DNA from 4 places in the Micromonospora sp. CPCC 205539 genome. Region 3 is predicted to be linked to each of the others. Evidence: riboswitches for the same ligand, from Rfam matches in the RefSeq annotation. Region 3 holds a riboswitch; each other region holds the start of a gene.

Region 1 (7,770 bases), on a different contig from region 3:
TCCTGGCGTCGATCGCCGCGGCCACCGACGCCCCGGTGGTCTACTGCCCGACCCTGCGGACGATGGACGACGTGCTGGTGCCGAGCCTGCGGGCGGCGTTCTACGTCAACCACGGGGCGAAGAACAGCCACTGCATCCGGTTCACCCAGCTCGCCCACGTGCAGTTGCACCACGGTGACAGCGACAAGGCACCGAGCGCCAACCCGGTGTCGGGGATCTTCGACCGGATCTTCGTGGCCGGTCCGGCCGCCATCGACCGGTACGCCCGGGCCGGCGTGCGGATCCCGGCGGAGAAGTTCGTCGTGGTGGGCCGCCCGCAGGTCGAGTCGATCGAGGTGCGCTCGGAGCCGACGCGGGGGCTGGCGCACCCGACCGTGCTCTACACGCCGACCTGGACCGGGCACCACGCCGACGCCGACTACTGCTCGCTGCCGGTGGCCGAGCGGCTGCTGCGGCGACTGCTGGAGCGCGGGGCCACGGTGACCCTGCGCGCCCACCCGTACACCACGCAGAATCCGGCCTCGGCCCGGCAGCTGGGCCGGTTGACCGAGCTGCTGGTCGCCGACCGGGCCCGCACCGGGCGACAGCACGTGGTGGGCGCGGCGGCCCGGGAGCTGACCCTGACCGAGTGCGTCAACCGCTCGGACGCGCTGGTCTCCGACGTGTCCGGCGTCATCTCGGACTACCTCTACTCGGGCAAGCCGTACGCGGTCACCGACATGGGCGACGAGGGTGACCGGTTCGTGGAACGCTTCCCGCTGGCCGGGTCGGGCTACGTGCTGCGCCGGGACATGTCCAACGTGGACGAGGTGCTGACCGCGCTGCTGGACACCGATCCGGTGGCCGAGGCGCGTTGGGCCACCCGCCGCCGCTACCTCGGTGACTTCCCGGCCGAGTCGTACGCCGAAGCGTTCCTGGACGCCGCCCGTCGGGAGCTGGAGCCGACCAGGACCCTGGCCACCTCCGCACCGGTGTAGCGCTCAGCGGTACGGGTCGAGCAGCGCGAGCACGGCCGCCGGGTCCTCCACGTGCGCGTTGTGGCCGAGCCCGGGCAGCGTGGCGACCGGTACGCCGAACTCCTTGAGCTGCGCGTCGGTGACCATCGGATCGAGTTCGCCCCGCGCCAGCACGACGGGCACGTCGGTCGCCGCCAGCAGCGCGGCGAGGTCGGGCTCGCCCACGGCGAACGCGGCCGGGTCCATCGCCAGCCGCCACCGGCCGTCGACCTGACGCAGGCCGGCGTCCACCATCGGGTCGTCCGGCGAGACCAGGCCGGCGAGCCCGGCGACCCGCAGGTAGCGACGAGCCGCCTCGGTGCGGTTGGCGAACCAGCTCACCGGGCGGGCGGCGAGCTCGGCGGCGTGGGTCAGCTCGGCGGGTGACCAGACCGCCTTGATGCCGAGCCCGACCACCGCGTCCACCGGCGTCCCCGCGGCGCGGGCGGCCAGGGCAAGAGCGACCACCCCGCCCAGCGAGTGGCCGAGGACGACGATCCGGTCGTCGGCGGCGAGGCCGTTGGCGACCCGCTGAGCGAACCCGTCGAAGGAGTACGACGACAGCGGGGCCGACCAGCCGTGCCCCGCGAGGTCCGGAACGAGCCACCGCCCGGGCCAGTGCTGCTCGAGCAGCGACGCCCAGGGCAGCCAGACATCCCCGGTCGTCCCCATTCCGTGCAGCAGCAGCAGGACCGGCCGACGGCCAGGGCGGTCACCCGATTCATCTACCACGGCCGCAGTCTCCCACGGTTTCCGCCCCTGGTACGAGAGTCGCCGCCGCCGATGCCGCAGAAAGATCCACCATTGTGGAGTCCAGACGCCGCGGGCGCCGTCCCCTCGTGGGGGACGGCGCCCGCAGCCGTTACGCGCCCAGGTCAGGCGGAGTAACCCCGGCTGGTGATCCAGTTGGCCAGGTCGATGGTGCTGATCCAGTACGCCGGGTCAGCCGCGTTCGCCGAGTCGGCGATCCGCACGGTCCGGCCGCTGTCCTTGTAGCCGACCACGGCGATGTAGTGGCCGCCGCCGTAGGAGTGCCAGTTGCCGTCGGTGTCGGTGGCGTCGCCGACGATGTTGGCCACCACGCCACGGTGGTCGGTGATCGCCGCGACCACGTCGGCCTGGAGGCGGTCGATCTGCGTCCGGCTCGGCGCGGTCGGGAACATCCGGGTCTTGTACGGGGAGCCCTTCACCTCGGCGTTGAGCACCCGGGTGGTGTCCTCGGCCGAGTTGGTGCCCATCTCGGTGGTGCCCAGCTCGGCGCCCAGCTCGTCCTGCGTACGGTCGATGCCGGTGGCGCTGAGCGCGTTACGGGTGGCCGCCGGGCCGCAGTTGTAGTACGTGATCTGCGCCTGGTAGTCGTAGTCGAGCACCTTGGTCGCGGGCGGCTTCGGCGGCTGCGGCTTACGGGTCAGGTCCGGGTTGCTCTTGGCCTTGGCCTTGGCGGCCGGCGACGCGGCGCTGGTGGTCGGGGCCGCAGCGGTCGGCGACGTGCTGGCCGAAGGGGGAATGACGAGCGCGTCGCTGCCGGAGGTGACCGTGCCGCTGCGCATCTCGGCGACCGTGGTCGCGGTGTGCTTGCCGGCGGCGGGCGCGTCGTCGGTGCCGGCGAGCAGGGCGCCGGTCGTGGTCGCGAGCGCGAGGGCCGCGGCAGAGGCGGCGACGATCTGGTACGGACGCTCAGTGGTGAGGCGGCGGAGCTGACGCTTCAGGGTGTGCTTCACGGGATCCTCCACGGTTCAGGGGGAGAGCGGCACACCGGGGCCGAGCCGGTATCCGGGCAGGCGCCAGCGCGCGGACCGTGGTCCGCGGATGGTGAACCGCTCAGGGGTACGCCCGGCGCGGCCGGGCGGGAAGGGTGGTGACCCGGGGGTCAGCTCACCGTCACCGGACGAATGAGCGGGGGTACCACGACGCCGTGGAGGCGGGGGAACAACCGAGGGGTGGTGAGGTGCTGCACGGAAATGGAACTCCTTCCGACACCGCCTACCGGGTTAGCTGACGGATTCGGGCGGGAAGATCGCCCTACCGCGGGCCGTGGCTCGCGGATTCACCCCGGACTTACTGGTGGGTCCCCGGTTCGTAGATCACGATTGAGCGGGTCGGCGCGGCGTCGCCTCTTGCGATCGGTTACCGCACCGGACGAGCCGACACTACTGGCCACTTCACGCCCTGCCAAGCGCGGTTCACCTGCGTAAACCTCAAGGGGCGCGACAATTTCTGCGCGTATTACCACTGACGCGACTCGATGGGACAAGCGGTTACGGCGGCACCTGCGGGCGACAACCGGACAGGTTGTCAACAATGCCGACGAATTCACGGGCACAATCCGGCCGATCGTGCCGCACGCCCGATTCCTGGCCAGTGTGACGGGGCTCACCCACCAAACGGCGAAATCAGCCCACGCGGGCCGGACGCCAGCGCGTCACGACTGCCGGCCGGAACGCCGCGGACACCGTGCGACGGGCCGGAACCGGGTCGGGCCGCAGCCGGGTTGCCGCCGCGTACGCCTCCTCCGCGAGGGCGCGGGCGGCCTCGGCGGCCAGCTCCGCGTCCCGCCAGGCTGTCCGTTCCCGCCCGGCGGCGGCCTGGTAGTCGGCCCGCCGACCGTCCCGGATCGCCCGGTGCAGCTGCACCTCCTGCTCGACCGGGTGCCGACGGGGGTCCCAGCCGTGCCGCTGCCCGAACACGTCGCCGAGCTGGCCCATGGACAGCTCACCGCGCCAGTGCGCCGTCACCGCCGCGTGGTGCAGAAAGCGCTCCCGGGCGGCGTACTCGAAGGGGGTGCGCGGGGTACGTGGGGTGGGTAGCGCGCCAGCACCGGCGACCCGGCGCGCGGCGGTGTCCGCCTCGTCGTACCCGGCCCACGCCGCCTCCACCGCCTCCTGCGCGGCCAGCCAGTCGGCCCGCCGTCGGCGAGCGGTCTGCGCGGCGCCGGCCGCGGCGACGGCCACCTCCTCGGCGTACCTGCTCAGATCGACAGCCTCGGCGGCAGCCAACTCCCGAGCGGTCGGCGCCGGCGGGGGCGGATCGGCCGCCGGCTGGTCCTGATCGTTGCGGGCGACCAGCACGACGAGGACGGTCATCGCCAGCAGGAAAAGGGCCGACCAGATGACGGCGGCCTGCGGCACCTCGATCAGGAACTGGTAGAAGACGGCGGTCTCCATGTCGACACCTCGGGGAATGAGCGATGCGATGGGGAGCCGCACCGGCCGCCCGGGCCCTTGCGCGGGCCACGCGAGCGGTGGGTACGGAGTTGATGGATCGACAGGTGTGGCGGTGGGACGCTCGGGCCGGGGACTCAGCGCCCGGGTGGGGCCCGCGGTGCCCTGCTGGCCGGGCCATCGGCCGGGGGTAGTCGATCCGGGTCAGCCCCGCACCCCGACAGCGGGCCGGCCGAACCGGCGAATACCGCACCCTGGCCGCCGACGGGCACCGGTTGCGGGTCGGCCGACCACGCCGGGCTGGATCCCTCGGCGACGACCGGGGCCACCCGCCCGGCACCACTCACCGAAGCGGGCCGGCACGACGCGGCGAGCGGCCCGGCGGTCACCGCCGTCGGCACGACGACCTGCCCCGCCAGCGGCGCGGCGGTGAACGGCAACGGCGCGGCGGCCGGCGCTGGTGGCGCGACCGCCACCGCAGGGGACGTGCCCGCGCCGAGCGCGAGGGCGGCGACGACGGCGAGGCTGGTCAGCACCCGGCTGGCCCAGCGCGCCACCCACCACAGGGGACAGGTGAGCGCGACCGTAAGCACGTCATCACGCTACCGCCGCCGCCGATCGGGCGCATCGGCGTCGGGCGTGTCGCTTACGCCGCGCCGAGGGCGCTGACCAGGGTGGACGGCGTCAGCGCGAGTCGGCGTACGTCGAACGCTCGTCGATGTGAACCGCCTCGCCGGCCGGGCTGGCCTGACCGGCCTGGCTGGCTTCGCCGACCTGGCTGGCGTTACCGAACTGGTTGGCTTCGCCGACCTGGCTGGCGTTACCGACCTGGCCGGCGTCAGCGGCCTCGCTGGCTTCGGTGCCGCTGGTGCGCTGCCGGGGGACGACGGCCGGGCGGGCCCGGCGGCGCGAGGCAAGCCGGCGCATCATCGGAGTCTCGACGTAGCGGTGCAGCAGCCCGGCGAGGAGCAGGGTCACCAGCAGGAAGCCGAGCACCACCGCCGGGCCGTGCCAGCCGCCGAAGCCGGTCCCCCAGTCGCCGGTCCAGCGCAGCACGGTCGTCATCACCAGCACGTGCACCAGGTAGAAGGCGAAGGACACCTCACCGAGCCAGACCAGCGGCCGGGAACGCCACGGTGACCGGAGGCCCCGCACGTCGGCGTCCGCCGCCGCGGTGATGACCAGCAGGTACACCACCGCGAGCAGAGTGGTCCACAGCTCGGCGCGGATCCAGTGCGCGCCCACCCAGGCGGCCACGAAGATCACGCTGGCGACGGGCAGGTTCGGGCCCCGCCACCGGCCACGGAGCATCAGCTCGGCGGCCACCGCGCCCAGCCAGAACTCCAGCGAGCGCACCGGCGGGAAGACCTGGGTGAACCACCAGCGGCTGGGCTCGGGCACCAGATTCTGGGCGGGCCAGAGGGCGAGGATCAGCAGCGGCAGCGCGATGATCAGCGCCCAGAGCAGCGCCGGCCGGGCCCGACGCAGCAGCGGCAGGGCCAACGGCAGGCAGAGGTAGAAGAAGAACTCACAGGACAGTGACCAGCTGACCGTGTTGATGCTGTAGAACCAGCCCGGCCGGGGGTCCCACGCCTGCAGCAGCAGCAGGTTCTCCAGCGCGACAGCCGGCAGGACCGGGTCGGCGAACCACCAGGCGACCAGCAGCGCGGCCCCCCAGAGCACCAGATGATTGGGGTAGATCTTGGCGACCCGTCGCCGCCAGAAGGTCCGCCGGGACCCGCCGGGGCGGGCCGACCAGACCAGCACGAAGCCGCTGAGGATGAAGAAGAACTGCACCCCGGACAGACCGAGGGTGAAGAACCCGTCGACCACGGCCTTGTAGTCCGGCTCGGCGATGATCCGCATGGTGCCGGCGTGGAAGCCGAAGACCAGCAACGCGGCGATCCAGCGCAACCCGGTCAGCGAGGGCAGCCGGGCCGGGGCGGCGGCCGGAGCGGACGGGGCAGTCGACGCGGCGCCGGCGCTCGTCATGCTGGGGTCCGTACGCTCCGCAGGGTCACCAGCACGTGCGTCTCCTCCTCGGCGCGGCGTCGGACGGCGCGGCGGCGACGCCCACGACGACCCGGGTGGGCCGCACCGAGGCACCCTACCGGGTCACTCCCGGGTGAACCGGACGTGTCCCACGGGTAGCGGACACGCGGTGCGCGCCGGCCGTTAACCCGATCCTGGTCCGCTGTTCAAAAATCCCACCACCGACAGTCACGTGGGATTACGCGTCCGGCCACCCGGATCGTCGAAGGTGGCGACGTGGTCAATCAGCCGACGCGCGCACCGCTGCTGAGCATCGTCGTGCCCGTCTACGGCGTCGAGGCGTACCTGTATCAGTGCCTCGAGTCGATCCGGTCCGACATTCCGGTGGGCGAGGCGGGCGCGGTCGAGTTGGTCGCCGTCGACGACGCCTCCCCGGACGGCTGCGGCGCGATGCTGCGCTCGTACGCCGCCGGCCGCGACGGGGTCCGCGTCGTGCACCTGAGCACCAACGTGGGCCTGGGCCTGGCCCGCAACGCCGGCCTCGAGGTCGCCACCGGCCAGTACGTCTGGTTCGTCGACAGCGACGACTGGCTGCCCCCGGGCACCATCGCGGCCGTCCTGGACCGGCTGCGCCAGCACCAGCCCGACCTGCTCATGCTGGATCACCTGCGGGTGCACGAGGACGGCCGGCGGGAGGTCGACGCGAGCAGTCACCTGCTGCGCGGGATACCCGGTGTCGCCCGCCTCGCGGACCAGCCGCAACTGCTGCGCGTACAGCACACGGCGTGGAACAAGGTCGTTCGTCGGGCGTTCTTGGACGAGCTGGAGCTGCGGTTCTTCCCCGGCTGGTACGAGGACATCCCGTTCAGCCACCCGCTGCTGATCGGCGCGGAGAAGATCTCGGTGCTGGACCGGGTCTGTTACCTGTACCGGCAGGGCCGGCAGGGCGCGATCACCTCCACCCGGAGCGGCCGGCACTTCGACGCGTTCGACCAGTACGAGCGGCTGATGGAGTGGGTCCGCCGGCACCACCCGGACGAGCGCCTCCAGGCCGAGCTGTTCGAGCTGATGATCAGCCACTATCTGGTGGTGGTCGGCAACGACGACCGGCTGCACCCGCACCTGCGGCGGGCCTTCTTCCAGCGGGTCGCCGAGCAGTACCGCCGCTACCTGCCCAGCGATGGCTACCCGCTGCCGCCGGGCGTCGCCGGGCTCAAGCACCGGCTGGTGGGGCGCGGCGACTACCTCGCGTACTCGGCCCTGCGCCAGGCCCACCGTGTCGCGGGCCGGCTGCGGCGCCCGGGGGCCGGGGGGGCCTCCGAGGACGGCGGCCGCGCGGACGCGGGCGACGGGGACGCCGATCGAGGGGTCGACACCGCCACCGCGACGTGGACCGACATCGGGCTCACCATCGTCGACGCACCGGACCCGGTGCACCACCCCGAGGCGCTGGTCGGGCGGCACGCGCCGTGACCGCGCCCACCACACCGCACGCCGGGAGCCGGGTCGGCTCCCGGCGGCCTGGTTTTCCAGGTCGTTCATCATTCGGGTGGACGACGACAGCACCACCGCACTCCGGTGCGGACGTACCTGAGCAGAGGTCGGAATGACGGCGACAATCA
Region 2 (7,770 bases), on a different contig from region 3:
CCGATCTGGAACCGTCCCGGCCGCCGAGCAATGAGCGTGGGGCCGGGCGGACGAAACACGCCGGGCCGGTGAGAGTTCACCGGCCCGGCGTGCGGAAGGCGTACGTCAGCTCTTGAAAGCGTCCTTGATCTTCTCGCCGGCCTGCTTGAGCTTGGCCACGGACTGGTCCGCGCGGCCCTCGGCCTCGAGCTGCTCGTTATCGGTGGCCCGACCGGTGCCCTCCTTGAGCTTGCCGGCCGCGTCCTCGGTGGCGTTGTTGATCTTGTCGTCGATACCCATTGCCAACCTCCATTGCGAGCGTCGCTACGCCATCAGCAATACCCCCGCCGCCGGCGGCCCAATCATCTCGACGAGAGCCGTCCGTCACACAACGTCGTCGCCGACCGAGCGGAACCGGCGCAGCCGCAGACTGTTGGCCACCACGAAGACCGAGGAGAAGGCCATCGTGGCGCCGGCGATCATAGGGTTGAGCAGCCCGGCGGCGGCCAGCGGCAGGGCCGCGACGTTGTACCCGAAGGCCCAGAACAGGTTGCCCCGGATGATGCCGAGCGTGCGCCGGGACAGCCGGATGGCGTCCACCGCGGCGTTCAGGTCACCTCGGACGAGGGTGAGGTCGGACGCCTCGATCGCCACGTCGGTGCCGGTGCCCATGGCCAGGCCCAGGTCGGCCTGGGCGAGCGCCGGGGCGTCGTTGACCCCGTCGCCGACCACCGCCACCGACCGGCCCTCGGCCTGGAGCCGCTTGACCACGTCGACCTTGCCGGTAGGCAGCACCTCGGCGATCACCTCGGTCACACCCACCTCGGCCGCCACCGCCTGGGCCACGGTGGCGTTGTCCCCGGTCAGCAGGATCGGGGTGAGCCCCAGGGCACGCAGCCGGGTCACGGCGGCCCGGCTGGTCGGCCGGACCACGTCGGCGACCGCGAGCATGCCTCGGGCCCGCCCGTCCCAGCCGGCGAGGATCGCCGTCCGCCCGGCGGCCTCCGCGTCGGTCACCGCCCGCGCAACCTCCGGCGGTACGTCGAGTCCGCGCTCGCGCAGCAGGTGGGGCCGACCGACCAGCACGGCCCGCCCGTCGACGGTGGCGGTCACGCCCAGCCCTTCAAGGTTGGCGAAGCCGCTCACCGGGGGCAGCGCCCCGGCCTCGGCCGCCGCGGCAGCGACCGCCCGGGCGATCGGGTGCTCGGAGGCGGCCTCCACCGCGCCGGCGAGCCGGAGCAGCTCTGCGTGCTCCTCCCCGGCCGCCGGCACCACGTCCACCACTGTCATCCGGCCGGTCGTCACGGTGCCGGTCTTGTCCAGCACCACCGTGTCCACCCGCCGGGTCGACTCCAACACCTCCGGCCCCTTGATCAGCACACCGAGCTGCGCGCCCCGACCGGTGCCCACCAGCAGCGCGGTCGGCGTAGCCAGACCCAACGCGCAGGGGCAGGCGATGATCAGCACGGCCACCGCGGCGGTGAACGCGGCGGTCGGCCCGGCACCGGTGCCGAGCCACCAGCCGAGAGTGCCCACGGCCAGCGTGATGACGATCGGCACGAAGACACCGGAGATCCGGTCGGCCAACCGCTGCACGGCCGCCTTGCCGCTCTGCGCCTGCTCGACCAGCTCGGCCATCCGAGCGAGCTGGGTGTCCGCGCCGACCCGGGTGGCCGTGACGACCAGCCGGCCGGCCGTGTTGATCGTGGCGCCGACCACAGCGTCACCGGGACCGACCTCGACCGGCACCGACTCGCCGGTGAGCATGCTGGCGTCGACGGCGGAGGTGCCCTCGTCGACCACCCCGTCGGTGGCGATCTTTTCCCCGGGGCGGACCACGAACCGGTCACCGACGGCGAGTCGGTCCACCGGGATGCGGGTCTCCACCCCGTCGCGCAGCACCGCCACATCCTTGGCGCCGAGGTCGAGCAGGGCGCGCAGGGCTGCGCCGGCGGTCCGCTTCGATCGGGCCTCGAAGTAGCGGCCGGCCAAAAGGAACACGGTCACCCCGGCGGCCGCCTCCAGGTAGATGTTGCCGACGCCGTCGGTGCGGCTGATGGCCAAGCGGAACGGGTGCGTCATGCCGGGCGTGCCGGCGTCGCCGAGGAAGAGCGCCCAGAGCGACCAGCCGAACGCGGCCAGGGTGCCGAGCGAGACCAACGTGTCCATGGTCGCCGCGCCGTGCCGCAGGTTGACCCAGGCGGCACGGTGGAACGGCAGCCCGCCCCAGACCACCACCGGCGCGGCCAGGGTCAGCGACAGCCACTGCCAGTAGTCGAACTGCCAGGCCGGCACCATGGCCAGCAGGACCACCGGCACGCTGAGTGCCGCCGAGACCCAGAGCCGGGTACGCGGACCACGCAGCTCGTCCACCGGCTGCGCGGCCGGCCCGACGGCGGCCGGCGGGGCCGGCAGCACCGCCGAGTAACCGGTCTTCTGCACGGTGTCGATCAGGTCGTCCGGGGTGACGTCGTCGGCGTACCGGACGGTGGCCTTCTCGGTGGCGTAGTTGACGGTCGCGCTCACCCCGTCCATCCGGTTCAGCTTCTTCTCGACCCGGGCCGCGCAGGCGGCACAGGTCATCCCACCGATCGCCAACTCGATGCGATTCGGCGCCTCGGGCAGTGGCCTGTTGCTGGTGGTGGTCATCGTCGCGTCCCGTCAGTTGTGCCCGTGCCCGGGGGCGCCGTGGTCGGCGCTGCCGCTCGGTGCGGGAGCGCCCGGGGTCGGGTCGGCGCCGGCCGGCGTGGTGCCGGCAACGACGGTGAACTCGGCGGTGTGCACCGAACCGTCGTGCCGGAAGTCGAGGTAGAGCCGGTAGCTGCCGGCCGACGGCACCTCGGCGAGGAAGGTGACGGCCGGGCCGGGCCTGGTCCGCCCGTCGCCGGGTGTCCCGTCCGGGTGCACATGCAGGTACGCGAGGTCACCCCGGCGCAGCGCCACCAGGTGCCCGTACGCGCCCAGGTAGGGCTCCAGGTCGGTGACCGGCCGCCCGGCCCGGGTCACGGTGAACGTGAGCGGAGAGGTGCGGCCGGGCTCCGGCGCGCCCGCCAGGGTGACCGTGTAACCGTCGACGGTGGTGCTGGTCGCCGGGGCGGGCAGTGGCCGCTCGGTCAACGCGCCGGGCACGGCCACGTCCACGCCGAGGGTCAGCGGTCGACCCCCGGTGGGGGTGAAGTCGGCGAACGCCCGCCACTGCCCGGGACCGGCCAGCGGGGAGGTGACCCGCCAGGTGCCGTCCGGGCTCAGGTCGGGGTGCACGTGGCGAAAGCCGGAGAGGTCCCGCCGGGCGACGATGAGGTGCATCTGCTTGTCGTGCGCCACGTCGAACCGGGTCACCGGCTGGCCGGACGGACCCCCGATCCGGAAGGCGAACTCGCCGGCCGGGGCGGCGACCGGTTCGAGGGTGTAGCCGCCCTCGGAGACCAGCAGACCACCGGGGATCCGGTCGACGGAATCGTCGCGCTCACCGTGCGCTGCGGTGTCGTGCCGGTTGTCGGCGGACGGGGTCACGGGATCGACCACCCGGCCCATCCCGTACGCCGCGCCGAAGACCGCCGCGAGACCGAGGGCGAAGCCGCCCAGTCTGGTCACCGTGTTCATGGCGGGCCCCGATCAGTCGTCGATGAGGTCGTAGCCGGCCTCGTCGACGGCGGCCCGGACGAGCTCGGCATCCAGTGGCTGGTCGCTGCTGACGGTGACCCGGCCGGCGGCCAGGTCGACCTGGACGTCGTGCACCCCGGGGATGGCGCGCACCTCGGCGCTGACGGAGCTGACGCAGTGCCCGCAGGTCATGCCCTGCACCTGGTACGTCGTGTCGACCATCGGCCTGTCTCCCTTAACCGTCTCGGAACCCATACCCCCTAGGGGTACTGCGAGAACGTTACCATACCCCCCAGGGGTAGGTTATTCTGATCGGCATGACCACTCCCACGCCGATCCGCGGGTACACCGCCAGCAAGGACCAGTTGCTCGCGCGCCTGCGCCGTGTCGAGGGCCAGGTCCGGGGCATCGAGAAGATGGTCGACGAGGACCGCTACTGCATCGACGTGCTCACCCAGATCTCCGCGATCCAGGCCGCTCTCGACAAGGTCGCCCTGGGGCTGCTCGACGGGCACGCCCGGCACTGCATGCATGAGGGTGCGGCCGAGGGCCGGGCCGACGAGATGGCCTCCGAGATGATGGCGGCCGTCGGCCGGCTGATGAAGCGCGGCTGACAGCACGACACTCCGCCACGACCTGCGTCCCCGGGTCGGGCTGGTTAGCATTTCCCACGATGGCCCCCAAATCCACCTGCCCGGTCGGGCGGCGACGACCAGGCCGGGCACTCACCGTCCGTCAGCGGCAGGTCGCCGACCAGCGATCTGCCGCAACCTTCGCCGCATTCCCGCGACGGCGGTGAACCGACCGGCCTGCCGGCACGTACCCCGCACTGGATCGTTGGGAGTCACGCATTGGGTTCCGACCATGGCCGTACCGCTCCGCCCGCCCCACCCGGGGTCCGGCGGATCCTCGTCGCAACGGTGGTGCCCCTCTTCATCGCCACCGTGCTCGCCGCCGTGGTGCTCTGGCCACGAGGTGGCGCGGCACCGAGCGACGGCGGCGCCGACGTGCCGCGCCACCACGGCACGGCCGTCCGGGTGGTCACCGTGCCCTGCCCACCGACACCACCGGGCACCGAGGGCACCCCGGGCGCCGGAGCCGGGCCGTGCGGCACGATCACCGTCCGGGTGGACGACGGGCCGGCGGCCGGCCAGCAGGTCGACACGCCGGTGCCGGACGGCCCCGGCGCCCCGCGAATCGAAGCCGGCGACGACGTCATCCTGGTCGAGCTGACCGATCCGACCGATCCCACCGCCAGCACCTGGCACATCGCCGAGCATCAGCGCGGTACGCCGCTGGTGTGGCTGGCGGTGGTCTTCGCGGCCGCGATCGTCGCGTTCGGCCGCTGGCGGGGCCTGGCCGCGCTGGGCGGTCTGGCCGCCAGCTTCGCCATCCTGCTCACCTTCGTGCTGCCGGGTATCGCCGCCGGTCGGTCGCCCCTGCTGGTGGCGGTGGTCGGGGCCGCCCTGATCATGTTCGTGGTGCTGTACCTGACGCACGGCGTCACCGCGCAGACCTCGGTCGCGGTGCTCGGCACCCTGGGCAGCCTCGTGCTGACGGGCGTCCTCGGCACCGTCGCCACCGCGGCCACCCACCTCACCGGCTTCGGCAGCGAGGACGCCACCACGCTGTCGATGTTCCAGGCCAACGTCGACCTGCACGGCCTACTTCTCGCCGGGATCATCATCGGCTCGCTCGGTGTGCTCGACGACGTGACAGTCACCCAGGCGGCCACCGTCACCGAGCTGGCGAACGCCAACCCCGGGCTGACCCGGCTCCAGCTCTACCGGGCAGCCACCCGGGTCGGCCGGGCGCACATCGCCTCCACGGTCAACACCATCGTGCTGGCGTACGCCGGCGCCTCGCTGCCGCTACTGCTCCTGCTCACCGCCGATTCGCGGCCGGTCGCGCAGATCCTGACCAGCGAGTTCCTCGCGCAGGAGATCGTCCGCAGCATCGTGGCCACGCTCGGCCTGATCGCTGCCGTCCCGCTGACCACCGGGCTGGCCGCGGTGGTGGCCGCTGCCGGCCGGCCCGGCGACACGCCGACGGTCGAGGCCCCCGCCGGGCCGTCCCGGGCGGAGGCACTGGCCGCACTGAGTTCACCGCGCGCGGGTCGGTCCGACCCGGCCCGGTCCACACCCCCCGCCACCGCCATCGACGCGTGGCCAGACCCGGACAGGAGCACGGAGACGGCATGGTGACACTCCTCAGTGTGACGAGGTGGGGCATTCGCCCTGAGAACCGCGTCACTGGTCACGCAGCGCCATGGCGAAATGACGCTTTTAGTCGGCATCTGGACGTAGCTCAGGCGAAGGACTCTCGGGTAACCTCACTGCCGGTCACCGCCGAAGGCGCGAAGCGGCGCCTGCGGTGCCACCGCCCAATCGCCGCACGGCGAGCCGGGGACCCAGGCACGTGGGGTGAATCCGCGTCAGCGGTAGGGGCCACTTCCGCCCCGAACCCGTCAGCTAACCCGGTCGGCGGTCGACGGAAGGGAACACTGTGACGGCACCCCTACGCCGCTGGTCGACACCCGTGGTGGCCGTGATCGCCGCATTGACCGTGCTCGTCGGCCCCCTCCCGGCGCACGCCGCCCCGGCGACTCCGACGCCGTCCGGGCACGAGGAGGACGGCGAGCCCCAACTGCTCACCGACGTCATCGAGAAGACCAACCGCGAATACTCGGCGGCCAAGTCCAAGCTCGACAAGTCCAAGCGCAGGCAGGTGGAGCTGGGCCAGGAGGTGGCGCGCGCCAACGCCGACCTGGCCGCGTTGGCCCCACAGGTCGGGCAGATCGCCGCCCAGTCGTACCGGACGGGCCGGATCGGCGCCCTCGCGATGCTGCTGGAGAGCGACGCCCCTGACTCGTTCGTCCAGCGCGCCGCGGTGCTCGACGAGATGAACATGGTCAACGAGAAGAAGCTCTCCGAGGTCAACACCGTCAAGCAGCGCGCCGAGCAGGCCAAGCTGGCCCTCGACACGGAGGTCCGCGAGCAGCAGAAGCAGGCCGCCGTGATGGCCAAGCAGAAGTACGAAGCGGACAAGGCGCTCTCGCTGGTCGGCGGCAAGGGCTTCACCGGCGGTCTGGTGTCGGCCACCTCGCCGGTCGCCAAGATCGGCCCGGGCCGCACCGCCGACGGGGACTGGAAGTCCGAGTCGTGCAGCGAGAAGGACCCGACCACCTCCGGCTGCGTCACTCCCCGCACGCTGCACGCGTACAAGGAGGTCAAACGGGCCGGCTTCAACCGGTTCGTCGGCTGCTACCGCTCCGGCGGGCCGTGGGAGCACCCGAAGGGCCGCGCCTGCGACTGGTCGCTGCAGAAGAGCGGCTTCGCCCCGTGGCACAACGACGACACCCGGATGTACGGCAACAACGTCGCCGCGTTCCTCATCCGCAACGCCGATCGACTCGGCATCTACTACGTGATCTGGAACCGACAGATCTGGTTCCCGGCGACCGGCTGGAAGTCGTACAGCGGACCGTCGAACCACACCGACCACGTACACATGTCGCTGCTCTGACCCGCACGCTCCGTCGAGGGCCGTCCCGCTTCGCGCGGGGCGGCCCTCGCCGCGTCAGGCGGCGGCGTGCGCGGCCGGGTCGGTGGAACCGGTCAGTACGTCGAGCGGAGCGGCACCGGCCGGTACGGCGGTCACCGGGCGCACCACGCCAGCGGCGAGCCGGTACGACACCCCCACCACGGCACAGCGCCCCTGCGCCACCTCGGCGGCCAGCACGGGCGACTGACCGAGCAGCGTCTCGACGGTCTGCGCGATGTGGACGTCGACGATGCCGTCGATGTCGTCCACCCCCTCGGCGGCGGCCCGCCGCAGGCTGGGCAGTACGGCGTCGACCACCGCACGGAGATGCCCGGGGGGCATGGTGCCGGTGGCGTCGGACTCCCGGGCAGCCTGCACGGCGCCGCACGAATCGTGGCCGAGCACCACCACCAGCGGGGTGCCGAGCACGGTCACCGCGTACTCGACGCTGCCCAGCACCTCGGGGCCGGCGGTGTGCCCGGCCGTGCGGACCACGAACAGGTCACCCAGACCGCGGTCGAAGATGATCTCGGCAGCCAGTCGGGAGTCGGAGCAGCCGACGATCACCGCGAACGGGTGCTGTCCGTCGGCCACCGCTGCCCGGTGCCCGGCGTCCTGGTTGGGGTGGTGCGGGGCGCCGCTGAC
Region 3 (7,770 bases):
CAGCGCCAGCGCCAGGACGACCAGCGCCAGCGCCAGGACGACCAGCGCCAGCGCCAGGACGACCAGCGCCAGCGCCAGGACGACCAGCGCCAGCGCCAGGACGACCAGCGCCAGCGCCAGCGCCAGCGCCAGCGCCAGCGCCAGGACGACCAGGGCCAGCGCCAGGACGACCAGCGCCGCGGGCGGTGGGCGTACGGCGTCCCCATGGCTTGTACGTGGAGAGGACCGTCGCGATGATCATCAGGCTGGTCGACACGGTGGGCGCGATCACCAGGTCGGCGCGGTCCCGGGCGGGCAGAGCGGCGCCCAGTGCCCCGGCGTGCCGCAGGTTCGGGGTGAGGAGGAACAGCACCAGTCCGACCATCACCGTGGTGATCACCAGCTTCGCCAGCACCCAGCGGTAGCGCAGCAGCCCCCACGGAGTGAGCAGCGAACTGGCCACACCGATCAGCCAGACCAGCACGCTCAGCGGCGCGAACAGCACCGTCCCGATCAGCGCGGCGACCGGATAGACGACGGCCGGGTCGGCGCCCCGCTGCGCCGCGATGCCCAGCGTGAGCAGCACCAGGTCGGCGCCGAGCCAGCCCAGCGACGTGATCAGGTGCAGGGTGAGCAGGGCCTTGCGGGCGGTGGATGGGATCCGAGGCATACCGCGAGCCTGCCCGCCGGGGCCGGTCGAGTCGTCCGACCGCTGGCGACAATCGGGGTACGCCCGCTGACGTACCCGGCCGGTGTCCCCGACACGCGGGGGCACCGGCCGGACGGGGTCAGTACACCGACAGGTGCACGTGGTTGGTGTGGGCGCTGGACGGGTCGCTGCCCGCCCCGCTGTACGACTTCCACCCGCTGCTGGGCAGCCAGATCTGCCGGTACCAGATCACGTAGAGCACGGCGAGCCGGTCGGCGTTGCGGATGAAGTAGGCGGCCAGGTTGTTGCCGTACGTCTTGTCGCCACCGGTGGCGTTGCCGCCGAAGCCGGACTTCTGCGCGGCGAAGTCGCACGCCCGGCCCTTCGGGTGCTCACCTGAGCCGCCGTTGCGGTGGCAGGAGACGTACCGGGTGAAGCCTGCGGCCTTGGCCTGGTTGAGCGCGTGCAGGGTGCGGGGGGTGATACAGCCGGTGGCCGGAGTGGGGTCGTTGACGCTGCACGACTCCGATGGCCACGAGCCGTCGGAGTTGCGCGGCGCGGCCGTGGCGTTGGCGGCCGAGGTGCCCCGGTTGGAGCTGGTGTCGGCGGTGACCTGCGGCTTGGTGGTGGCCACCGTCAGGGCCCGTTCGGCCTGCTCCTTGCGCTTGGCCATCACCGTGACCTGCTTGCGCTGCTCGCGGATCTCGCCGTCCAGGGCGACCCGGGTGCGGTCGGCCGTGTCCTTGGTGTCGAGCAGGTCGCGCAGCACCCGGTCCTCGTTGGCGGCGACCGATTCCAGCGCGGCGGCCCGGTCCATGAAGCCTTCCGGGGTGTTGCTGTTGAGCAGCGCGGAGATCGTGCCGAGCCGGCCCGTACGGTAGGCGACTCCGGCGATTTCGCCGACCTTGCGACCGCGTTCGGTCAGCTCGGTCTCGGTGGTCTTGAGCTGGACGGCGAGCTGCTGCTGCCGCTGGATGGAGTTGTCCAGGGCTCGCTTCGCGTCCAGGTAGCCCTTGCTGGCCGCCTCGAGCTGGGCTCGCAGCGCCGGGGTGCCGCCCTCGACGTCGTCGTCGGGTGCCGCGGCGACCCGCAGGCTGGTCGGGGGAGCGGCCGAGGCGGTGCCGGCCGGGAGCGCGACGCCGAGGGCGAACATCGCGACGATCAGGGCCGCCAATCGAGCGGCAGGTGGTCGTGCTGGTGCCACTGCGCATGTCCTTCCGTCAGCCGCCGACCGGGTTAGCTGACGGGTTCGGGACGGAAGATCCCTACCGCTGACGCGGATGCACCCCAGGAACATGGTTCCCCGGTTCGCCCGCTAGGGCGATTAGGCGGCGACCACCACCGGCGCCGGGAGGGCGCCGCCGGGTGGAGGCCGGAACCGAGCCTACCGGTGCCGATGGGGCCCGTGCAGCCAATGTGACGGACGGTGTTGACGTGATGACCAAAAGGGGGCCGAGTAGGGCTACCACTCGATCGAGCCGCACGCCCCGGGGGCGGCACCGGGCTCGATCTGCAACGTCGCGTGCTCGATCCGGAAATCGTCGTGCAGGGCGGTGCGGGCCGCGGTGAGCACCGCGCCGACTTCCGCGCCGGGTGCCATGGTCAGGTGTGCGGAGGCCACCTCCATGCCGGAGGTGAGCGTCCAGACGTGCAGGTCGTGCACCTCGACCACGCCGGGCACCGCGGCCAGCCGGTCGTGCACGGCGGTCACCTGGAGGTGTTCCGGGGCGGCCTGCACCAGGATGCGGACCGCGGCCCGGCCCAGCCGCCAGGTGCGCGGCAGGATGAAGACGCCGATGGCGACCGCGACCAGCGGGTCGGCCCACCACCAGTCGGTGACCTCGATGAGCAGCGCCGCGCCGATCACGCCGAGCGAGCCGAGCAGGTCGCCGAGCACCTCCAGGTAGGCGCCCCGGAGGTTGATGCTCTCCCGGGCCCCCGCGCGGAGCAGGGCGAAGGCGACCAGGTTGGCGAGCAGGCCCAGTACGGCCACCGCGAGCATCGGGCCGGCCAGCACCTCGGGCGGGTCGCCGAACCGGCTGATCGCCTCGACCACCACGTAGACCGCCACGCCGGAGAGCAGGACGGCGTTGGCGAGCGCGGCGAGCACCTCGAGCCGGTAGAGCCCGAAGGTGCGTTGCGGGTCGCCGGTGGCCCGCCGGGTGGCGGTGATGGCGGCGAGCGCCATGGCGATGCCGAGGACGTCGGTGAACATGTGCCCGGCGTCGGAGAGCAGGGCCAGTGAGCCGGTGTGGAAGGCGGCCACCGCCTCGACCACCATCAGGGCGGCGAGCAGGCCGAATGCTGCCCAGAGCCGACCCCGGTGCTGGTGCGCGGCGTTGGCGACCGACCCGTGGTGGTGGTCATGACCTGCGCCCACGAGACCACCCTCCGCTGTCGGCTGGGACCCGGTCAAATATATGTTCACATCGCAATGTATGCAACTGTCCGGCCGGCGGGTGCCGCACAGGCTCACTGCCCAGGGTCAGCCCGTCGGGTCGATGGTGGTGAGCCGCTGGGTGGCCCGGGAGAGCGCGACATAGAGGGTGCGCACCCCGGCGCCGGGGTCCGCCCGGATCTCGCTCGGGGCGACCAGCACCACGCCGTCGTACTCCATGCCCTTGGCCTCGAGGCTGGTCACCACCTGCAGCCGCGGCGCGCCGAGCGCGCCGAGCCAACCGGCGACCTCGTCGCGGCGGGGGACCGGCGTGATCACCCCGACCGTGCCCTCCACCTCGGCCAGCAGACTGGCCGCGGCCTCGGTGATCGCGGCCTCCAGGCCCCTGGCAGGCACCACCAGCTCGACCGGGTCGACGCCGGTGGAGCGTACGGCGCTCGGCAGCGACAGGTCCGGGTAGAGCCGGCGGATCTCCGCCGCGGCCACCGCGAAGATCTCCGCCGAGTTGCGGTAGTTGGTGGTGAGCGTGAACTGGTGCCGCTTGCGTCGGCCCAACGCCTGGTCCTGGGCCCGGGTCAGCTCCTCCGGGTCACCGGTCCACGCGGTCTGCGCCGGATCGCCCACCACGGTCCAGGAGGCCAACCGACCCCGTCGGCCGACCATGCGCCACTGCATCGGCGAGACGTCCTGGGCCTCGTCGACCACCACGTGCGCGTACTCCCGGTAGTCCTCCGGTCGCTCCCGGGCCGCCGCCCGGGCCGCCCGCTGCCGCTCGCCGAGGGTGCTGAGCTCGCGGACCCCGCCGGCGAGCTGGAACGGGTCGCGCTTGGCCCGGGCCGGCCGCATCGGCTTGCCGAGCAGCGCGTCCAACTCGTCCAGCAGTGCGATGTCGGCGATGGTCAGCCCGATGTCGTCCAGATCCTGGTACGCAGCGCTCAGCAGCCGGATCTCCGCGTTGGAGAGGAGCCCGCCCGCGTACCGACGCAGCCGCTCCGGTCGGGCCAGCCAGCCGAGCACGTGCCGCGGGTGCAGCCGCGGCCACCACGCCTTGAGGAACTCCTGGAACTCTGGGCGCTCGGCGATCTCGCTCTCGAAGGCCCGCTGCTCCGGCAGCCGGGTGATGCCCAGCCGACGGGCCTGCGCCCAGAGCGCGGCGAAGACGCCGTCGAAGCCGGCCCGACGCACCTCGTTGCGCCGGGCGCCCCGGGGCAGCGCGCGGTTCCGGATCCCGTCCAGCTCGGCCCGGTCCAGCCGCAGCAGCGTGCCCCGGTAGAGCAACCGCAGCTCACCCGGGCCGCCCGGCACCGCGTCCTGGACCGCCCGCTCCAGCACCCGGCGCATCCGCAGCGAACCCTTCACCGACGCCACCTCGGGCGGGTCGGTGCGGGTCGCGGTCATCCCCGGGAAGAGGGTGCCCAGCGAGTGCAGGGTCGCGGTGTCCTCACCGAGCGAGGGCAGCACCGAGCCGATGTACTCGACGAAGACCGACGACGGGCCGACCACCAGGATGCCGCCCCCGGCGTACCGGCTGCGGTCGGAGTAGAGCAGGTACGCGGCCCGGTGCAGGGCCACCGCGGTCTTGCCGGTGCCCGGCCCGCCCGCGACGATCGTCACCCCGGAGCCGGGGGAGCGGATCGCCTCGTCCTGCTCCCGTTGGATGGTCGCCACGATGTCGCGCATGCCCCGGCCGGTGGCCTTGGACAGGGTGGCCAACAGCGCGCCGTCGCCGACCACCGTCATCCCCTCCGGGGTGGCGGTCGGGTCCAGCAGGTCGTCCTCGATCCGGGTGACCCGCTCGTTGCGCGACTGGATGGTGCGGCGGCGCACCACGCCCTGCGGCTGGGCCGGGGTGGCCTGGTAGAAGGCGGCGGCGGCCGGCGCCCGCCAGTCGACGACCAGCGTCGTGGCGTCCTCGTCGCGGATGCCCAGCCGGCCGACGTGCAACACCTGCTTGTCCCGCAGGTCCAGCCGGCCGAAGACCAGCCCCTCGTGCTCGGCGTCGAGGGTGTGCCGCCGCTGCGCGGCGTGGAAGACCATCGCGTCGCGTTCGACCAACGCGCCGAACGTGCCCACCCGGGCCAGCCGGTAGCCGTCCTTCTCGGCGCGAACCGCCGACTGCCGCAGTTCGGCCAGTCGGGCGTACACCCGGTCGAGGTGCCGCTGCTCGACAGCGATCTCCTGCGCCAGGGCGGTCTGGTCGGTCAACGCACGCTCCTCCTAATGTCGCCGGCAAGCGGCGCGAACCGCGCGGGCCAACCGCAGAAGGGTACGGCCCCCGGCCCGGCCCGCCGCGCCCGAGGTGCGGGAACGCGGTCAGCCACCCGCCCCGGCGGGTGTCGCGCCGCGCCGGCGGGGCGGCGGCGCGGCGAGCACCCGGCGCAGGACGCCGGTCAGCGCGGCGTTCACCTCGTCCGGGCGTTCCATCATCAGCATGTGCCCGGCACCCGGGCAAACGGTCAACTCTGTCGCCGGCAGGACTGCGGCGATCGATTCGGCGCACGGCGGCGGGGTCAGGCGGTCCCGGTCGCCGACCAGGGCAGCCGCCGGCAGGTGCGCCAGCTCGGCGAGGGTGTCCAGCCGGTGCTGGGTGCCGAACGAGGCGCGGAACCCGCCGATCGAACGCAGCGAGGCCCGGGCCACCGCCGACGTCACCAGTCGGATGTCGGCCGGCTCGCAACGGTCGCCGAAGAGCATCCACCGGATGCTCGGTTGCAGCGCGTGCAGCAGCGCCCGGGGTGGACGCCACGACCCACATCGGGCCAGCACGCCGGCACCGGTCGTCTCGGCCAGCCGGATCAACCGGGCGATCCGGGGCGAGAGCCCGTAGACGGTGTGCGTGTGCCCCTCGGCGGTGGTCGAGACGAAGACCAGCCCGGCGGCACGGGCCGCGAAGTGCGCGGGGTGGCGGTGCGCGTACTCCATGATCGTCATGCCGCCCATCGAGTGCCCGACCAGGACCACCCGCCCGGTCGGCGCCACCGCGTCGATCACCGCGGCCAGGTCGTCGCCGAGCTGGGTCAGGGTGGCCGTGGGCAGCGCCATGCAACTGGACCGGCCGTGCCCCCGCGCGTCGTAGGTGACCACCCGTGCCGCGCCACCGGTCGCCTCGGTGAGCGCGTCGAGCTGCCGGTGCCAGCTGCGCCCATCCAGCGTCCAGCCGTGCAGCAGAATGGCGGTGACCTGCGCGTCCGCCGGGCCCGTCGTCTCGACGTGCAGCCGCACGCCGTCGGGCAGACCGACCTCGAACCGCTCCGGCATCGCCACCTCCCCAGGGCCGCCCGGCACCACCAGCACCTCCGATACCCGGCGGTAACACCGGCTACCCGTGATGAGACCACGCCAATCGCGGTGTGGCGAACATTCCCGACCTCGACCCGTGGCCACCGAGACCGGGCCAAGCTGGATGGCATGGGGGCACCGACCGGTCCGCCGCCGGGACGGCTGGCCGGCGGTACGCCCAGAGCCGCGCTCGCCGAGCTGCTCACCGGCAACCGGCGTTTCGTCAGCGGGCAGCCGGTGCACGGGCATGACGTGACGGCCGCCGCGGCGGCCGCTTCCGGCGACCAGCAGCCGTACGCGGTGGTGCTGGGCTGTATCGACTCACGGGTGCCGTTGGAGGCGATCTTCGACCAGACGTTCGGCGCGATCTGCGTGATCCGTACCGGCGGTCACGTGCTCGACCGGGCGGTCTGCGGCTCGATCGAGTACGTGGTCGGCCAGCTCGGCGTACCGCTGGTGCTCGTGCTCGGCCACGAGCGGTGCGGCGCGGTGGGTGCCGCGGTGGACGCGCTGCGCACCGGGGAGCGTCCCGGCGGCTCGCTGGCCCACCTGGTGGACGAGATCGCCCCGGCGGTGCTCGACGCGGGGGTGGACGACCCGGCGGTGCATCCGCTGGCGATCCGTCGGCATGTCCGGCGCACGGTGCACACGCTGCGCGCCGACGACCTGCTGGCCGGCCCGGTCGCCGCCGGCCGGGTGGACGTGGTCGGCGGCCTCTACGACCTGGCCACCGGCGAGGTCGCCCTGCTCGAAGGCCCCTGAGACGCGGAACCGCCCGCCGGGAGGTCCCGGCGGGCGGTTCGAGGTGTCGCGGTGGGAGAGGGCTCAGCCCTCGAAGACACCGGCCTCGACCAGGCGCTTCTCGGTCGCGTCCCAGCCGTCGCCCGGGTGGGCGGTGTTGAGGCCGTTGATCTCCGCCCGGATCTTGGCGGCGTGCCCGGCGGCGGCCAGCACCCGAACCTCCTCGACGAAGGCGTCGGAGTCGGTGCGCAGGTGCACGGTCTTGCCGTTGGTCAGGTTCCGCAGGTAGGCGTGCTTGCCGCCGTTGAGCGGGATGAGGTACTTGAACTCGCCCAGCACGCTGAGGGCGCCACCCTGGCCAGCCTGGCCGGCCCGGACGGACGCGCGCGCGGTCTTAGAGGTGTTGCTCGCCACGGAGGTACTCCTTGCAAGACGTACGGGAGGACTGGACGTCCGGGGGCTGTGTGCGGGCGACAGTGCGTCGGCCCACGAAGATGTACGCGGCAGAAGCCGCCGGTGGAACTGTACACGACCACGACATCAGGCTGGTTGTCGCGGTGTCCTGAGAGGTAACGGCGACCACCCGTCCGGCTATTCCGGCCGGCGAATTCTCCGATTCCCTGGCGCACCATCCGTCACAGGAGTCATCATGTGTTGCAGCAACCACCTGGGTGGACGAGGTCGTAGGGGAAGACGCACCTCGCTCTCCGGGAGGTCACCGTGC
Region 4 (7,770 bases), on a different contig from region 3:
GGCACGGGCACCGTGATCCGACACGGCCATCGTGTTCGGGGTGCCGTCCGGGCGCAGCGCGATGTCGTTGACCAGAGGAGCATCCGCCGACGGCGCACTACGCAGGATCACCGCGGACGAGCCGCGCGGCGGGCACGGCACTCCAGCGGTGACGCAGCCGGTGAACGCCGGCTGGTTGGTGGCGAAGTCCGGGTCGATCCGGACCAGCCCGGTGGCCGGGGTGCCGGTGTCCAGCCGGGGCGCGTGCAGCAGCTCGAAGTAGTGCGTCCAGTCCCAGTACGGGCCGGTGTCCCAGTGCATCCCGCGGACGTTCGCGGCGATGGTGCCGGGCACGTTGTCGTGACCGATGATGTGCTGACGGTCCAGCGGGACGCCCAACCGCAGCGCCAGGTGTCGCACCAGCTTCGCCGAGGTCCGGTACATCGCCTCCGTGTACCAGGTGCCCTGCGCGGCGAAGCCCTCGTGCTCCAGCCCGACCGCTTTGGAGTTGACGAACCAGTTGCCGGCGTGCCAGGCGACGTCCTTCGTCTTCACGTGCTGGGCAATGTGCCCGTCCACCGAGCGCAGCGTGTAGTGCCAGCTCACGTAGGTGGGGTCCTGGACGAGTTTCAAGGTCGTCGCGTAGCTGCCCTCGGTGTCGTGGATGACGATGTACTCGATCTTCTGCCGGGAGGGCCGGTCGGAGAGGTCGTGGTTGCCGTAGTCCCCGTCGCCGAACGCCGCGTAGGGCGCCGGGATCCACTCGCAGGAGATGGTGGTGGGGCATTCCAGCCCGTCCGGTCGGGCGAGCCGGCGCAGCCCCAGCCGATCCAGCCAGGAACGCTCCGGCTGGACGGCCCGGGGCGGCAGCGTGATCCGCTGACCGTCGTCGGTCACCCGCGACTCGCCGGCCCCGATGGTGGTGAAGACCTCGTCGGCGAAGGCCGCCGCGGCGTCGGCGCTGTCCGCGCCGGCGTAGCGGGCCACCGCGCCGTACCAGGTGGCTGGGTCGGTGCCGGCGCCGACCGGTGCGCCCAACTCCCTCTGGTACGAGGCCAGCAGCGCCGCCCCGCCCCGGATGTTGACGTCGGCGTCGGTGCGTAGCGACTCGGGGGCGGCGCCGGTCAGGGCGGCGGCCGCGTCCACGGTCTGCAACGCGGCGGCAGGCGGTGCGGGATCCTCGGCCGGCCGGGGTGCGAGCGCCACCGCCGAGCGGGAGTCGTCGCCCCGCGGGTCTTCGGTGCCGGCGTCGTGGTGTCCGGTCCCGGGCAGGGCGGTCACGTGCCGGGCGTCGGTCAGGTGCATCGGGCCGTAGCCGGCACCGGTGCTCGGTGTGCCGTCGTTGCTGTCCCAGCGCGACTCCAGGTAGGAGACGCCGAGCAGCACGTCCGTCGGCACGCCGTACTCCGCTGCCGCCGCGACGTACTGCTGCTGACGGTCGGCGGTGGGTGCGGCGGCGGCCGGGCCGGCGGAGAGCGGTACCGCGGTCGCGGCGGCGACCACGGCGGCGGCGAGCAGTGCGCGCCGGCCGGCCGTCAGGTCTGGACCTTGCATCGAACCCCCTATATTCGGCGAGTGCAGGTGAGGTCACCATCGCGCCGTCCGGGAGTCCGCGTCAATACCTTTCCATTTATCGAAGTCTTGAGAAGAAAACCTTCGCGTACGGACGGTGACCCCGCGCAATCGGTACGGAGTGTCACGGCGGCACGGGTTGCGAAGCGGTAACGGGCGTCTCTACTCTGGTCATTTGTCGGCCCGGTAGCAGGTCCGCCCACCCCGGGCGGTAACGGACCGACACCGCCGAGTCGCTTTCGAGCGAACCGGGGACCCAGGTCCCTCGGGGTGAATCCGCATCCACTGCGGTAGGGCGCCCACTTCCCGCCCGAACCCGTCAGCTAACCCGGTAGGCGGTCAGGAAGAAGGAGTACGGAACCCGGTGGCCCACCATGCCCCGCAGCCGTCGTCCGAGTGGTCGGCATCAGCCGGCCCGACGACGACTGTGCCGCGCCCACGCTGGTCCCGATTCACCACCGCCCTCGCCGCACTGGTCGGCGTCGCCGTCGTTCTGACCGGCAGCGCCACGGCGGCCCACGCAGACCCGTCCGTCGCCGAGATCGAGCGCCAGATCGACGCCGACTGGAACAAGCTCGAGCCGATCATCGAACGGCACAACGCCACCCGGACCGACCTGGCCGTCAAGCGCAAGCAGGCCGACGCCCTGGCCGCCCGGATCGCCCCGCTGGAGCGCCAGGTCGACGCTGCGATGGACAAGGTCAGCGCCCTGGCCGTCCGCGCCTACAAGGGTGAGAACGTCTCCACCGTCAACGCCGTGCTCGGCAGCCGCTCGCCCAGCGAGGTGGTCGGGCAGCTCGAGATGCTCGACCGGTTCGCCCACAATCAGCAGCAGGACGTACGCGAGGTCGCCGACCTGCGCGACCAGCTCGCCCAGCAGAAGGCCCCGCTGGACGAGATGGTGGTCCAGCTGACCCGGACCGAGGCCCAGCTCGCGGCGAAGAAAAAGCAGATCAACGAGGAGATCGACCGGCTGCAGAAGCTGCGGCTCAAGGTCTACGGCAATGGCGGCGGCGGCCCGCTGCGCCCCGCGCCGTGCCCGGCCAGCTACCCCGGCGGCGCCGCCGGAGTGGCGGTCAAGTTCGCGTGCGCGCAGATCGGCAAGCCCTACGTGTGGGGCGCCGAAGGCCCCAACTCGTACGACTGCTCGGGGCTCATGCTGGCCGCCTGGAAGAAGGCCGGCGTGTCCCTGCCGCACAACGCCGCCCAGCAGAGCCGGGTGACCAAGAACGTCAGCAAGGGCGACCTTCGGCCCGGTGACCTGGTCTTCTACTACAGCGACATCCACCACGTCGGCATGTACGTCGGCGACGGCTGGGTGGTGCACGCCTCGCAGGCCGGTCAACCGGTCAAGATGAAGAGGGTCGACGACGGCCCGATCCACAGCTACGGCCGTCCAGGCTGATCCACGACAAGCAGAGGGCCCGTCGCGATTCGTCGCGGCGGGCCCTCGTCGTCAGTTCGTCGGGATCAGCGGGTCGGCCAGGTGCGCCAGTGTTGCCAGGCGCGGCTCGGCGTCGGCCCGCGCTGCCCCTGGTAGCGCGACCCGTAGACCACCGAGCCGTACGGGTGCTCGGCCGGCGAGGAGAGCCGGAAGATGCAGAGCTGCCCGATCTTCATACCCGGCCAGAGGGTGATCGGCAGGTTCGCCACGTTGGAGAGCTCCAGCGTCACGTGCCCGGAGAAGCCCGGGTCGATGAAGCCGGCGGTGGAGTGGGTGAGCAGGCCGAGCCGACCCAGGCTCGACTTGCCCTCCAGGCGGCCGGCGAGCTGGTCACCGAGCGAGATCACCTCCAGCGTCGAGGCGAGCACGAACTCCCCCGGGTGCAGCACGAACGGCTCGCCGTCGGGCACCTCGACCGCCGAGGTCAGGTCGTCCTGCTGCATCGCCGGGTCGATGTGGGTGTAGAGATGGTTGTTGAAGACCCGGAAGAGCCGATCCAGCCGTACGTCGATGCTGGAAGGTTGGACCAGGGTGGGCTCGAACGGCTCCAGGCCCAGCGTGCCGGCCTTGATTTCGGAGACCAGGTCACGGTCGGAGAGCAGCATCGGACCACCATAGCCGCGTTGGCCGAAATGGCCGGATCGGGTGGCGGGTGACCAGCGCGTCGAGGTCGCTGCTCGTACATTTGTTCGATAGAATACCGGCATGGCTTCCTGGTCCGATTTCGCCGCCGACGAGCCCCGCCTCGCCGACGGGATCCGCGTTCTCCTCCAGCAGTACGGGCCGGGCTTCGGCTACCTGGCCACGGTCCGCGCCGACGGCGGGCCCCGGGTGCATCCGGTCTCCCCGGTCATCACCGACGAGGGGCTCTTTTGCTTCATCATCGACTCACCGAAGCGCCGTGACCTCGAACGCGACGGCCGTTACGCTCTGCACTCCTTCCTCCCGGAGGACAGCGACGACGAGGCGTACGTGGCCGGGCGCGCCCGGCCGGTGACCGACCCGGCCCGAGTGGCCCGGCTCGCGCAGAGCGTCCGGGCGGCGCCGCAGGTCGATTGGAGGCTGTTCGAGTTCACCGTCGACGTGGCGATGCTGGCCCGCCGCGAGCAGCACGCCACCGGTGTCCCCGGCGGTGCGGCGGGCGGGCCTGCCGTGCAGGTCTGGCTCGACCCGCAGGCTCCGCCCGCGGCGGCCGAGCCGGCAGCCGTCCCCAGGAGCCGCCCAACCCGCCGCAGCCGTGACATCCAGCGCTCGGCTGCCTGACCGCGGCCCTTCGACCCGACGAGCGGGGTGCCTGGGTGCATGGGTTCGGTGACTCAGGTACAGTGGTGCCGCTTGCGGGTGTAGTTCAATGGCAGAACATCAGCTTCCCAAGCTGACAGTGCGGGTTCGATTCCCGTCACCCGCTCCAGGTTGAAGCCCAGGTCAGGACACGTTCCCGAGCTGGGCTTCACTCATTCTTCATCCAGGGCGTTCGGGCACAACGGACGCTCAGGATGACCCCTCCAGCGATGATTCCCAGCCCGAGCACGATATAGATCATCACCAGCATTCGACCCGTCGTCGTTGCTGCCCGATCGTGGAGCCGGTCCGCTCGGAATTGCGCGCGACCGCAGAGGCCAGCTGCTCGAACCCGGCGACCTCGCCGGCCGGCGTCAACCAACTCGCCTCGTTCACCTCGGACAAGGGTGGCGGAGGAATGACGTCGTGTGTCTCGTACAGCGGTTTGATCCTCGGCGGTAGCCGGCGAAATCTGTTGTCCATGCCGGCACAGTCGCAGACGCCGCCAAGGCACCCGCAGGTCAAGCACGGAGGACAAGGTGCCACGGAGACTTGCGGGCAGTCACCACACCGGTTTCTCGGTGACCCAGTGACCGCTCCACGCTGGGACCGCAGCGTCGCGGAGGTCGTTCCGCTTGTCGATGGTGCCTACTGTCGCGGCCATGGGAGCAATCAAGCCATGGCATCTGTTCGTCCTGACGCTCTGCTGCCTCCTGCCAACGGTGGTGGCGATCGTTGGTGGGGTGTGGGCAGTGCGTCGAGGCCGTACCCGTCGGTAATAGATAGTTGATTCGTCCTCCGGGGTTGACGGTCCCATGACGGACAACGTAGGCCACCTATTCGACAGAGCTTGTTTCTGGAGGTGGTGCCGTGTTCACCGAAGCCTTTCCCATCGTGACTACGCCCGACCTGCCACGGCTGATCGCGTTCTATCAGGACGTCCTCGGCTTCGAGCTGATCTACCGATTCCCGGCTGAGGGCGCTCCGGAGTTCGTGGCACTCCGGCTGGGCAACAGCGAATTGGGCCTGGCCGCCGACCCGGAAGCCGGTAGCCAGCCCCTGGCACACCGCTGGGAGCTGTGCGTCTACGCCAATGACTGCGATGCGGCCGTGGAGACCCTGCGGGCGAGTGGCGCATCAGTCACCGAGGAGCCGGCTGACCAGCCCTGGGGTGAGCGGTCCGCCCGGCTCAGGGACCCGGACGGCAACCGGCTGCTGGTGCTCTCCCGTCTGTAGGCGCGGCAGGTGCCCGTGACGGCGGCGAGGGTCGCGACCTGGGCGATAGGGATGGTTCTCTTCACGGATCTCCTTCGGTGGATGGCCGGGTTGGACGCGGCAGCCTCGCCGTCGCCGCCCCGGGCGGCCCTGTGAATGCGGACCGCCCGAGACGTGCCGGAGCGCGCGCCTGCCATCCCCATCGCGGCGCTCCGCCCCAGACCACCGTCTCGCCCCGGGCCTGCAATGCGCTTGCAACGCCCCTGCACGCGACCGCCCATGGTCAGCGGACCTGGCGTACCAGGCTGCCGCCTCCGGCCACGGCGACGTCCTTGCCCCCGGCGGCGGCGCGTGCCTGCTCGACGGCGCTCTCCACGCCGTCGGTGACGTAGGTGAAGCTGGTGCCACCCCCGCGCAGCAGAGGCTCAGGGGCGCGATGGGTGACGACGAAGACCGGCGCGCGGAACGGCGGCTCCTCACCCCAGGGCACCTCGCCGCCGTCGGCCATCCGCCGACCCATCACGTACGCGCCAGCGGCCCCGAACGACTCGGCGACCACCTCCGAGTTGGCGTCCTGCTCCCCGCCGGCGAAGCCCTGCCGCTCGCGCCACGCGAACGCGTCGGTCGCCCAGCGGGTGACCCGGAGGAATCCGGCGCTCTCGGCCGAATCCATCCAGTCGCCGTCGCCGCTGAACCGAGGACCGGCGTCGAACCCGTCCGCCGATACCGACACCTGTGCGGGTGGGCTCGCCCGCTCAGGACTAGAACTTGCGGTCCGTGATCGCCGCCTCGATCCGCAGACCGAGGCCGGTCAGAATGAGGAAGGCGGCGAGGATGTGCGGTTTCAGCCCCTCGTAGCCGGACGTGAGGCTGAGCAGCGTGATGATGAAGCCCGCCACCAGCGAGAGGGTGCCGAACGTTCTCACCATGTCGGTCCGTCGCGCTTGGAGATCCACGGCCGAACGGTAGCGAAGAATCGGCTCTGCTGGTGCCCCCGCGAAGCCTGTCCGTTCCGCTGCGCGAGCTAGCCCACGACCGACCTCTTGAGCAACGTGCCGGCGGGGGCGTAGCCGTGGCGGCGATAGAAGCGCACGGCACCGTCGTTGCGGTGGTGGATGCCCGCCGAGATGCTCGTGACTCCCTGCTCAGCCGCCCACCGATGGGCCGCGTCGAGCAGCGCCGTGCCGACGCCCAGCCCTCGAGCGGTGTCCAGCACCACCGTGTGGATCTGTGCTGACGGCACCGGGCGCACGATCTGGTGTGCCGGCGGGTCGGGTAGTCGCAACACCTCGACCATGCCGACGACCTGGCCAGCATGCTCCGCGACGAGCACCACGTCCCCGCCGAGCTGGCCAGCGTGATCGGCCTGGTCGGTCAACACGGTCGTGAAGTGGTGGACGACCGCGTCGTGTCGCGGCACACGGTAGACGCCGGGATCGAGGGCGATGTGCGCCTGGGCGTTGGCCAGGCGCAATTCCACCAGTGCCGGCAGATCCGCCACGCTCGCCGGTCGCACCATCACATTGATCCGCTGCATCACCGCGATGCTAGGGCCCTCGTCCGGCCCGGTCGATGGCGAGACCGTGCTTCATCCTGGACGCAGTGGCCTGCCTCCCATGCCCCGAACCGCCCCACATCCAGGATCGGGCAGGGCTCCCACTCGCCATGTCGTGACCGAACCTCAGGCACGCCGTCAGCGACCCGTCGAGTGGCGGGCGCGGCGCCGCTAGGCTGGCGATCATGCGGATTGGCATCGTGATCCTGCCGGACCAGCGCTGGGCGGAGTCGCAGCGTCGTTGGCGGCAGGCCGACGAGTGGGGCTTCGACCACGCCTGGACGTACGACCACCTGGGCTGGCGGGACCTGGTGGACGGCCCGTGGTTCGACTCGATGAGCACGCTGACCGCCGCCGCCACGGTGACCTCCCGCATCCGGTTGGGCACGCTGGTGGCGTCGCCGAACTTCCGGCACCCGGCCGCGTTCGCCCGGCAGGTCACCACGGTGGACGACGTCTCCGGTGGCCGACTGCTGCTCGGCCTGGGCGCGGGTGGCATCGGTTTCGACTCGGCGGTGCTGGGTGGCGAGACGCTGCCGCCGCGTCAGCGGGTCGACCGGTTCGCCGAGTTCACCGAGCTGCTGGATCTGATCCTGCGGGAGGACGGCACCACCTGGCGCGGTGACTGGTTCGCCGCGGTGGACGCCCGCAACAATCCCGGCTCCGTGCAGCAGCCCCGGGTGCCGTTCGTGGTGGCGGCCAACGGGCCGCGGTCGATGCGGCT

What was found. Region 3 has a riboswitch for cyclic di-AMP ahead of V6V47_RS30045 (coiled-coil domain-containing protein). Riboswitches for the same ligand answer to the same signal wherever they lie in the genome.
Region 1: another riboswitch for cyclic di-AMP. It lies ahead of V6V47_RS12705 (C39 family peptidase); the one in region 3 lies ahead of V6V47_RS30045 (coiled-coil domain-containing protein).
Region 2: another riboswitch for cyclic di-AMP. It lies ahead of V6V47_RS13175 (coiled-coil domain-containing protein); the one in region 3 lies ahead of V6V47_RS30045 (coiled-coil domain-containing protein).
Region 4: another riboswitch for cyclic di-AMP. It lies ahead of V6V47_RS05350 (C40 family peptidase); the one in region 3 lies ahead of V6V47_RS30045 (coiled-coil domain-containing protein).

What each region holds. Positions count from the first base shown of each region.
Region 1 covers NZ_JBAKHW010000011.1:187,650-195,419, forward strand. The annotation lists gene V6V47_RS12695 (CDP-glycerol glycerophosphotransferase family protein) at 1-977, shown strand, start outside; gene V6V47_RS12700 (alpha/beta fold hydrolase) at 981-1,727, opposite strand; gene V6V47_RS12705 (C39 family peptidase) at 1,871-2,728, opposite strand; cyclic di-AMP (ydaO/yuaA leader) riboswitch at 2,961-3,102, opposite strand; gene V6V47_RS12710 (hypothetical protein) at 3,389-4,159, opposite strand; gene V6V47_RS12715 (hypothetical protein) at 4,294-4,749, opposite strand; gene V6V47_RS12720 (acyltransferase family protein) at 4,841-6,148, opposite strand; gene V6V47_RS12725 (glycosyltransferase family 2 protein) at 6,425-7,621, shown strand; gene pseI (pseudaminic acid synthase) at 7,755-7,770, shown strand, end outside.
Region 2 covers NZ_JBAKHW010000012.1:104,453-112,222, forward strand. The annotation lists gene V6V47_RS13145 (CsbD family protein) at 106-279, opposite strand; gene V6V47_RS13150 (heavy metal translocating P-type ATPase) at 364-2,628, opposite strand; gene V6V47_RS13155 (hypothetical protein) at 2,641-3,582, opposite strand; gene V6V47_RS13160 (heavy-metal-associated domain-containing protein) at 3,595-3,804, opposite strand; gene V6V47_RS13165 (metal-sensitive transcriptional regulator) at 3,900-4,196, shown strand; gene V6V47_RS13170 (YibE/F family protein) at 4,434-5,786, shown strand; cyclic di-AMP (ydaO/yuaA leader) riboswitch at 5,953-6,083, shown strand; gene V6V47_RS13175 (coiled-coil domain-containing protein) at 6,088-7,107, shown strand; gene V6V47_RS13180 (carbonic anhydrase) at 7,162-7,770, opposite strand, start outside.
Region 3 covers NZ_JBAKHW010000057.1:569-8,338, forward strand. The annotation lists gene V6V47_RS30040 (hypothetical protein) at 1-649, opposite strand, end outside; gene V6V47_RS30045 (coiled-coil domain-containing protein) at 768-1,832, opposite strand; cyclic di-AMP (ydaO/yuaA leader) riboswitch at 1,838-1,969, opposite strand; gene V6V47_RS30050 (cation diffusion facilitator family transporter) at 2,091-3,008, opposite strand; gene V6V47_RS30055 (HelD family protein) at 3,114-5,231, opposite strand; gene V6V47_RS30060 (alpha/beta fold hydrolase) at 5,340-6,284, opposite strand; gene V6V47_RS30065 (carbonic anhydrase) at 6,435-7,067, shown strand; gene V6V47_RS30070 (hypothetical protein) at 7,131-7,460, opposite strand; gene V6V47_RS30075 (DUF3145 domain-containing protein) at 7,767-7,770, shown strand, end outside.
Region 4 covers NZ_JBAKHW010000004.1:206,793-214,562, reverse strand. The annotation lists gene V6V47_RS05355 (N-acetylmuramoyl-L-alanine amidase) at 1-1,533, opposite strand, end outside; cyclic di-AMP (ydaO/yuaA leader) riboswitch at 1,768-1,903, shown strand; gene V6V47_RS05350 (C40 family peptidase) at 1,916-2,956, shown strand; gene dcd (dCTP deaminase) at 3,022-3,600, opposite strand; gene V6V47_RS05340 (pyridoxamine 5'-phosphate oxidase family protein) at 3,701-4,258, shown strand; tRNA gene V6V47_RS05335 (tRNA-Gly) at 4,333-4,406, shown strand; gene V6V47_RS05330 (hypothetical protein) at 4,538-4,759, opposite strand; gene V6V47_RS05325 (VOC family protein) at 5,171-5,512, shown strand; gene V6V47_RS05320 (dihydrofolate reductase family protein) at 5,775-6,224, opposite strand; gene V6V47_RS05315 (hypothetical protein) at 6,253-6,447, opposite strand; gene V6V47_RS05310 (GNAT family N-acetyltransferase) at 6,516-7,028, opposite strand; gene V6V47_RS05305 (LLM class flavin-dependent oxidoreductase) at 7,232-7,770, shown strand, end outside.